3 regions of the Clostridium sp. 001 genome follow, and region 1 is predicted to be linked to each of the others. Evidence: riboswitches for the same ligand, from Rfam matches in the RefSeq annotation. Region 1 holds a riboswitch; each other region holds the start of a gene.
What was found. A riboswitch is a leader RNA that binds a small molecule or an ion and turns the genes downstream of it on or off. The one in region 1 is predicted to bind cyclic di-AMP.

Region 1 (3,288 bases):
TCCTAATTCAATTTACAATAATTCTATAATAAGTAATTTGATAAATGGCTAAAATTTTTATTTTTTCATTAAATTTATAGACTAAAAACGTTGACCTAGTAGATAATATATTATAAAATATAATTAAAGACAATACCCCTACGGGGTATAAGGAGGGCAAATAATGGTAGAGGAAATAAAAGATCAAAATTTTTCGCAATCAATTGAAAATGCACCTACTCCTGTAGTTGTAGATTTCTGGGCTTCATGGTGTGGACCATGTAAAATGCTTTCTCCTGTAATAGAAGAAGTTTCAGATGAGTTGTCGGGAAAAGCAAAATTCTTTAAGTTAAATGTAGATGAGAATCCTGTTACAGCAGCGCAATTTAAAATTGCAAGTATTCCAACTGTAATGGTATTTAAAAACGGAAATATGGTAGATAAATTTGTTGGATTCAGACCAAAAGATGCAATAAAAGATGCTTTGGAAAAACATATATAGTTTAAACTCTGTTTACGTGTTAAAATGGCAAATTGACAATTTAGTTAATTTGTCATTTTAACTATGGAATTAGAAAACAAAAACTGGAGGTGGTAGTTATGAGTAATAGATATGATATTGCTATAGTAGGCAGTGGTCCTGCGGGACTGTCAGCAGCAATTAATGCGAAAATAAGAAATAAGAACATAATTATTTTTGGAAGCAGCGAGCTCAGTGGTAAATTGATAAAAGCACCTAAAATAGATAATTACCTAGGGCTTCCTGATATAACAGGAATACAGTTAAAAGATAGATTTCAGCACCATGTGGCAAACATGGGGATAGATATAACTTATGAAAGAATAAATACTATATATGCTATGGGACAATATTTTGGTATTGCTGTAAATGAAAAAATGTATGAAGCAAGTGCAGTCATATTGGCAACTGGCATTGAATATACAAAAGCATTAAAAGGAGAAGAAGAATTCCTAGGCAGGGGAGTTGGATATTGTGCTACCTGTGATGCCCCTCTTTATAGAGGGAAGATCGTTACTATAATAGGATATAATAAAGAAGCTGAAGCAGAAGCCAATTATGTAAATGAACTGGCTAAAAAAACATACTATATACCAATGTATAGAGAAAGCTTAAATTTAAATGAAAATGTAGAAATAGTAAGAGATAAGGTAGTGGAGATATCTGGAGGAAATAAAGTAGAAAAGGTAATTTTGAAAAGCAAGGAAATAGTTACAGATGGAGTATTTGTTTTAAAGGATAGTATAGCGCCAGATAAATTGGTACCAGGACTTATTATGGAAAATGGACACATAAAAGTAGATATGAATATGAAGACAAATATTGAAGGTTGTTTTGCAGCAGGAGATTGTGTGGGGAAACCTTATCAGTATATGAAAGCCGCAGGACAGGGACAGGTAGCAGCACTAAATGCTGTCTTTTACATTGATAAAAATTAATTAAAAAAGCCCCCTCATCTTTTAAAAAAAGATAAGGGGAGCTTTTTCAATTAGCTACAAAAAATACATGATGCCCTATAGTTCTCATATTTCTTTTATCTATGTTTTTCATCCATTGAGATGTGGCTATTTGGGGATTATAAAAGAAAATAGATTTACCTGAAGGATCTATACCCTTTAGAGCCTGAGAAACTGCACTATAACTGCTTTCATTTGGAGATGCATTTATAGTACCATTTTTGACACAGGAAAAAGCACCCCTTTGTTTTATAACACCTTCTACTGTCTTTGGAAACTCAGGGTATTTTAATCGGTTTAGTATTACGGAAGCTACTGCTACCTGGCCTTCAAAGGGTTCTGAATTGCTTTCAGCATAAACAACTTTGGCCATTAAATCAACATCATTTTGAGTTATATATATCTTTTGATCAGAGTAATTAAACACTTGCACGACTTCTTCTTGACCATTAAATAAATTGGAACTGGTACTGTCGAAATTCTTTGCAGTTACTTTAGAAAAAGGAATAAGTAACAGCAAAGAAAAAAGTATTAAACAAAAAATTTTTTTCAATCTAATCCTCTCCTTATTACCGACGGGGTTAGCTGACGGGTTCGGTAAAGGCATAACCTACGTAAATACGATTCACCCCAATGTTACTGGTTTCCCCGCGTTTTTAGTAAAACTTAGGCTAATGATATTGTACCCATATAAAAAAATAAAATACGATAAAAATGTATTTTATTAAAATTTTATAAAATAATCTATTACGTGATATAAACAATATCAAATAGTGTATAATTTAAATATATATTTATTGACAGGGTGGTGAGATGGGTGGAATTATTGCAAATGACAGCTAATTCAATAAGAAATATAAGTATATCTTCCGTTATGGATATATTAGTAGTATCATATATACTCTATAAAGGATACATGCTTATAAAAGAAACTAGAGCTGAACAGCTTTTAAAGGGAATTGTACTCATAATATTTCTTATACCAATAAGCAGCTTTTTTAATTTAACTATGCTCAATTGGATACTTACCAAGACCTTGACCATAGGCGTCCTTTCTATTGTTATTATATTTCAGCCGGAAATTCGTCGGGCACTGGAACAGTTAGGAAGAACCGCTTTTAATGATAAACATATTTTAGAGGACGAAGAGACTATGGAAAAGGTTATAACAGAAATTGCAAATTCAGTAGGTAATTTATCTGAAAGCAAAACAGGGGCACTTATTGTAATAGAACAAGTTACTGGGCTTGGAGATATAATAAATACTGGTACTAAGATAGATGCTTTGGTATCATCTGCACTTCTAGAAAATATATTTGTAGTAAATACTCCACTGCATGACGGTGCAACTGTAATAAGAAATAATAGAATAGTTTCAGCAGGGTGTTTTTTGCCGCTTACTAGTAATAACGATTTAAACAAAAAGTTAGGCACGAGACATAGGGCTGCAATTGGTATATCAGAGAATTCTGATGCACTTATCATAGTGGTTTCAGAAGAGACTGGTACTATTTCTCTTGCCATGAATGGAAGGATTACAAGGAATTATACAAAGGATAGGTTGAAAAAAGTTCTTATAAATATAATGAAAAATAGATTTCAGAAAAAGAGTACATGGAGAGAGAGGGTGATTGGGTGGAAAGAAAAAATAAAAGGGACCAAATCCTAGTAAAAATATGCTGCGTAATAGCGTCATTTATTTTATGGTTGTACATATTCAACGTAGAAGATCCTATGAGGGAAAGAAAGATTGTGGTACCTGTTACTATAGTGAATAAAGATGCACTTGCTCAATCAAAACTTGTACAAATAGATAATCAATCCGCTAATATA
Region 2 (3,288 bases), 740 kb from region 1:
AAGGCATCAGTTTCGTGGGGAACAATTAGAACCTGGCAGTTATGGGATTTACCAAGCTTCGTAAGCTCATTTACCCTGCAGCTTTTAGAACAATTTCCACACAAGAAACCATCTTTGACCTTTTTTCTCTTGCATACCCCTTCCGGTTTCAAGCAAATGCAAGCAGGCAGGAGTACTTTTCTTTCCTTTGTCTTAACAAATAACTTTCTAAATGCATTACTTAATATCTCTGCTCCAACCATATTTAGATGGTACTCAACTTCCTTCCTACCACAGAAAACATTATCCTCTCTTATTCCATAGGACCTATAGTTGGTGTTTAAAAATTTCTGTACATTTGGAGTATATAATCCAAGTACCTCCATAGATCTTTTTTCAAACCACAGTGATATTTTAAAGGCACGCTTGTTTACTTTTATAATATATTCTTCACTGTTATTTTTTAAAAATAGCAGCCATGTGTTCATTCTCCTGCACTCATACTTGAATTCCCCTGAAGCAATTAACCAGAGTAGTAATTTTTCAAAGTCACTTTCATCATAAGACACAGAAGAAGGCTCTACTTCTTTCTTTAAAAGATATTTACAAGCAAGCCTTCCCCTTAAATTGTCCACACTTTTCCTTAAAAATTTTGATTTTGTCCTCAAATTAAATAGAAGTTTTAAAACATTCAAGGACATTCTATCTGCATTTAAAGCTTTTGTTATATAGGTTTTCCATAGAACTCCAATGATTAGAAATTCAAGTTCATACTCTTCTCTACTTCTAAGTTCTTCTATACTATTATTCTTAATAAAATTTATAAAATCTTCTATTATATTATTTGCTTCGATTTCAATTTTTTCGATAACTTCATTTGAAAAATTGGATATACATTTGTAATATTCATTTGAATTTTTAGATTCATCTCTAAGAAAATAGGTTATACAATTTTCCATAATATTCTCCTATTTAATCACTTTTGAATTTTTGTTATATAACTATTTGTTATATAACTATATTATCACTTTTAATAAGGAGAAGTTATGTTATCAATTTTCATATATAGAACTTTTTTAATTAATAGTTAAGAATGAAGAATTAATAGTTAATGTGGATTTTTTTCCGTTACACTACCAAAAATCTTTAATTAAGCTTTTCACCACTCGTTTCGCTAAAACGAAACATTGTTGATTTATATAAATTTAAAGATTTTTTGCGATAGCTAAAAATCATCCTTCACTATTAATTTTTCATTATTAATTCTTAACTTGCAAAGCTTTGCTTCGCAATATTTTTAAACTGCGAAAGTTGAGTTATGTTTCAAGCAATTGATAGTGTAAAATTGAAAGTTTATGTCAATAGTCCCATCTATTTAATATGGATATGTTCTGGAAATACTGTTAGAATAGCAAACATAGACAAGCCTAAATCTCAAGAATGAGATGCGGGGGATAATTATTTTTTTGGGGTTAATCTTTTTTACTAAAAAGTAGGGGTATCCCAATCCCGAACCCGTCAACTAACCTCGTAGGCAAAATTAAGGGGGATCTATATTTATGAATTTTAAAAAAATCAGGACAATGTTATTTGCCGCATTTCTGTGCACATTATCTTTTACCCAAGTACATGCAGCTAGTTACACTGTAAAACCTGGTGACTCCTTATTTAAAATAGGAGTATTATTTAAAACAAATGCAACTACAATCATTAATGATAATAGTTTAAGTGGAAATAGCATATATCCAGGTCAAGCTCTATATGTTAATTCAAAGACTTATACTGTACAAGCCTCTGACACACTTTACTTGATAGCAAAAAAATTTGGAATATCTCTTGACACTTTAATTGCTGCCAATAGTAATGTAAGCAGTTATATTTACCCTGGACAAGTATTAAACATTCCTGCAGGTTATGTTTTTAATGTAACAACCTCTCCAAAATATATAATTTCCTGTACTGACAGCGAGGTAGATTTGCTTGCAAGACTTGTAACTGCTGAAGCAGAAAGTGAACCTTATACTGCTAAAGTAGCCGTAGCCGCTGCAGTTATAAATAGAGTTCAAAGTTCTCAGTTTCCATCTACACTAAAAGATGTAATATACCAAGTATCCTATGGATATTATCAATTTACTCCAGTATTAAATGGATGGATAAACAAGCCTGCTTCTGATAGTTCTAGAAAGGCTGCTTTAGAAGCATTATATGGTTCTGATCCAACAAAAGGAGCTATTTATTATTTTGATGATTCCACTACAAATAGTTGGCTCTGGTCAAAGCCCATTGCTTTAAGAGTTGGAAAACTGGTATTCACATACTAGAATTTCTAGATTGAAAGTCCACTTATACCAGTTCATATGCTGACAAATTTCATCATACTAAAAACTTTTTATCCGATGACTACTCGCTCTAATACTCCCACTTCTTCTGAAAGTGGGAGTAAAGAGCGACTACGTCCCTGGATAACGATTTCTAAGCATAAGGTGGAGTTAAAACTCAACCTTATGCCAAGAACTCTGTTTATAAGTCTAAAGTTCGGTATTTTGAAAATCTAAAGAAGCTTATATAAACTCGTACCTCAGACATATATAAGCTTCTAAGGTTTTCTAAAATACCTCACTAAGACTTATAAAAAAAGTTTTTAAGTGTGCTTCAATTTTGTCAGCATTATTTTCGGGTATAAGTTCAAATTTCAAACTAGAATACCTCAATATAAATAGTAAAATTTAAAACCCAATTAGCACTTTAGAAAGGCTGCATTCTAGAATTAACGATTTATAGATCGTAAAGTTTAAAGCTAAATCTATAATTACTCAAAATTACTAATTATAAATCTTAGTTGAATTTATAACTTTATCATTTAAATCAAACTGGCAATTTGGATAAACTTAATTATAGAGTTAAGTATCTATATGTAGATTCACAACTTAAAAATCGACTTATACGTAGGCATATTTTTACAATAATGAAGCTCTTTTAAATATTTTGTATATAAGTCTTGGAAAAAATTCTTAAAATTTTAGAACTTTTGAATTGTCTGAGGTACGAGTTTTCAAAAGTCCTTAGATTTTCTAGAATTTTTTGCTTAGACTTATCAAAATATTTAACGAGCTAAAGTTTGTAAAAAATATCCAGAGTATAAGTCGATTTTTTGTTTAGAAACTCTATTCTAGAGATATTTCTTTGCAAGTTTATCAAAACTGTCTAAAGACTTTTCTATTTTATCATAAGAAATGCAATATGAAAGTCTAAAGTGACCAGGACATTTAAAGGATGAACCTGGAACTATTAGCAAGTTAAATTTCTTTG
Region 3 (3,288 bases), 1.1 Mb from region 1:
ATATATATCATTTTCATCTATTTTGGTATGGTAATCATAATCAGATTTAGGTCTATTTATGAGCACTATTTATTTCCCTCCTTCTCATTCTAAAATTATCTTTTGGAATTAAGCAAGTTTTTTCATTTCTAAAAAGTTTTTCCAGCCCTTTAGACTCATAATTTTTAAATTTATCACATATTCCGCAATGTTTACATTTATGGGATTTATCAGAAGGCTCCGTGTAGGTGCACAATACTCCTTCATAGTTTCTAAGAATTAGTTTGTCAGGTGATTGAGAAACTACATATTGAGGATTAATAGGTATTTTACCGCCTCCTCCAGGGGCATCAATTACAAAAGTGGGAACTGCAAATCCAGAAGTATGTCCACGTAATAATTCCATAATTTCGATACCAGCGGATACAGGTGTTCTAAAATGTTCTATTCCTTCAGATAAATCGCATTGATATATATAATAAGGTCTTATTCTATTAGCTACTAATTTTTGTACAAGGCTTTTCATAATGTATGGGCAGTCATTTATATTTTTTAGAAGTACAGATTGATTTCCAAGAGGAATTCCAGCGTCAGCAAGCATATTACAAGCTAATATTGAGTCCTTGGTTATTTCATTTGGATGATTAAATTGTGTATTAATCCAAACTGGATGATATTTTTTTATAATATTGCATAGTTTAGAAGTTATCCTTTGAGGCATAACAACAGGAACTCTTGTACCAATTCTTATCACTTCAATGTGATCTATTTTACTTAATTCTTTTAATATAAATTCTAATTTTTCATCTGAAACACATAGTGCGTCTCCACCAGATATTAATACATCACGTACTTCTTTATGAGCTTTTATATATTTGAAAGCTCTTATCAAATTACTGGTTGACAAAGTTTTATCAGTATGTCCTGCAAAACGTCTTCTTGTACAATGTCTGCAGTACATAGAACATTGTTGGGTAATAAGTAGAAGGACTCTGTCTGGATATCTATGTGTCAATCCTGGAACTGGTGAATCAAGAGTTTCATGTAATGGATCATTGCTGTCACATTTAGAAATTTCTGTCTCATAAATTGTCGGAATTGCCTGTCTTCTAATTGGACAATTATAGTCATTAGGGTCAATTAATGTAGCATAATAGGGTGTTATTGCCATTCGTAATTTCTTCAGACTTGCTTGTACACCATCTTTCTCTTGATTAGTAAGATTTACAACTTGTTCTAATTCTTCTAATGTCGTAATTCTATTAGAAATTTGCCATTCCCAACTGTTCCATTCGTCTGGGGAAGTATTTCTCCATAATGGTATGTCTTTATAGTTTCTTTGCAAGTTAAAAAACTCCTTTCAAAAGTTCGTGATTTGTAAGATGATGCTTAATCACTGCAAAAAATAATAAGTTGCAGAGAAGTAAAATGCAACTTATTAAATCTACTAATTATATTTATAGTAAAAAAAGTACAAAATATATATTATATATTGAAACTTCCCTTCAATGATTACGAGATTAGCTGACGGATTCGGATCGAAGAAATTAACCCTACCTATCACGTGGATAAGATTCACCCCAAAAATTGGTTCTCCCGCTCAAAGTGATTAAGCATTATCAATATTTTAAATTATGTATATAAGTATATCATAGTAACATATATATGTCAATGTATATATGTTACTATACTAAATTCAAATATATACTAAATTAAATATATTTTTTACTGGAATAGTTTTAGATTTGAAATTATAATTATAGATGGAATTATAGTATTATATATTTGAAAAATTAATTTTAATCATAAAATACTAATACTGAAGTGTAATAAATAAATTAATTAAAGATCATATATGGAGGTTGTTTTGATGAATAGGGAGCTTGTTTCTAAAGAGTATATTGTATCTAGAATGGAGGAGTTGATATCAAAAAATGAAGGCCCTTTTAGTATTGTAATTGCAGATATTGACAATTTTAAAAATATAAATAATTTATATGGAAATGATATTGCAGATAAAGTAATAGAAAAGCTTATATTAATTTTAAATAATAATTTGTTACCTGAAGATAGTATTTATAGACATGGTGATGAATTTAATATATTACTTGCAAAACAAGGTGCTGAAAGGGGATTTATGCAATTAGAGGAAATAAGGAGGTATTTATCAGATAATACATTTGACATAAGTGATAATATGAAAACAGAAGATATTTATTTTACTTTAAGCTTTGGAATTGCAAGTTATCCAAGAGATGCTAAGAATGTAGTTGAACTTTTTAGAGTAGCAGATAGTGCTTTGTTTAGGGCTAAAGAACTGGGCAAAAATAGAATATGTCTTTCTGAAGCAGAAAGTATGGTTTTAAAGTCTAACTATTTTACAAAAACACAACTTGATAGACTTTCTAGACTTTCTAAGTCAACAGATAGAACTGAAGCATTTCTTTTAAGAGAGGCTCTTGATGATTTGTTTAAAAAATATAGTAAATAATGTTTGTTATAAAAATAAAAGGCGTTTTATTTTATAATAGGATGGCATAGGTATTAAAATTAATATAAGAACAGCAGTTAATTACTTTTGCTGCTGTCCTTATATTAGAATATCAGTTATAGTATAAAGTATTTCTTTAGTTTATTTACTTTAAAGCAAACTTAACAGCAGAAACAGCATGGATTGTTGTTGTATCAAATATTGGAATATCTACGTCTTTTTGTTGTATCAAAAGAGGTATTTCGGTACAGCCAAGAACTATTCCTTCAGCACCATTTAAATGCAGCTTGTTTATTATTTGCTTATACTTTTCTTTTGATGAATTTTTTATTACACCTTTACATAATTCATTGTATATGATTTGGTGAATAACTTCTCTATCATCTTCATCTGGAATACTTACGTTTATATTGAATTTATCTTTCAAAACTTTTTTATAAAAATCCTCTTCCATAGTAAATTTTGTTCCAAGGAGTCCTACAGTTTTTATATGTTTTTCAATTATTTTTTTACCTGTAGCTTCTGCTATATGTAAAACCTTGATTCCAGCTTTGCTTTCTATATCAGGAGCTAGTTTATGCATTGTATTAGTACATATTATGATAAAATCAGCACCGCCTTTTTTAAGACTTTGAGCAGCATTAACCATTATATTTGATAATTCCTTCCACTTATTTTGATGTTGAAGAATTTCTATTTCATTAAAGTCTACTGAATATAATATACATTCAGCTGAATGAAGTCCTCCTAAAGTCTTCTTAACAGTTTCATTTATAATTCTGTAATATTCCAAAGTGGATTCAAAACTCATACCGCCT

Region 2: another riboswitch for cyclic di-AMP. It lies ahead of B5S50_RS13305 (LysM peptidoglycan-binding domain-containing protein); the one in region 1 lies ahead of B5S50_RS09650 (cell wall hydrolase).
Region 3: another riboswitch for cyclic di-AMP. It lies ahead of ablA (lysine 2,3-aminomutase); the one in region 1 lies ahead of B5S50_RS09650 (cell wall hydrolase).

The regions. Positions count from the first base shown of each region.
Region 1 is NZ_CP020473.1:2,106,273-2,109,560, reverse strand. Features, by position in the region: gene B5S50_RS09665 (tetratricopeptide repeat protein) at 1-52, shown strand, start outside; gene trxA (thioredoxin) at 164-481, shown strand; gene B5S50_RS09655 (NAD(P)/FAD-dependent oxidoreductase) at 580-1,437, shown strand; gene B5S50_RS09650 (cell wall hydrolase) at 1,484-2,008, opposite strand; cyclic di-AMP (ydaO/yuaA leader) riboswitch at 2,011-2,138, opposite strand; gene cdaA (diadenylate cyclase CdaA) at 2,273-3,124, shown strand; gene B5S50_RS09640 (YbbR-like domain-containing protein) at 3,091-3,288, shown strand, end outside.
Region 2 is NZ_CP020473.1:2,842,898-2,846,185, reverse strand. Features, by position in the region: gene B5S50_RS13310 (DUF116 domain-containing protein) at 1-938, opposite strand, end outside; cyclic di-AMP (ydaO/yuaA leader) riboswitch at 1,394-1,531, shown strand; gene B5S50_RS13305 (LysM peptidoglycan-binding domain-containing protein) at 1,539-2,300, shown strand; gene B5S50_RS13300 (pyridoxal phosphate-dependent aminotransferase) at 3,149-3,288, opposite strand, start outside.
Region 3 is NZ_CP020473.1:1,031,516-1,034,803, reverse strand. Features, by position in the region: gene ablB (putative beta-lysine N-acetyltransferase) at 1-66, opposite strand, end outside; gene ablA (lysine 2,3-aminomutase) at 53-1,324, opposite strand; cyclic di-AMP (ydaO/yuaA leader) riboswitch at 1,474-1,605, opposite strand; gene B5S50_RS04605 (GGDEF domain-containing protein) at 1,850-2,470, shown strand; gene B5S50_RS04600 (aspartate/glutamate racemase family protein) at 2,616-3,288, opposite strand, start outside.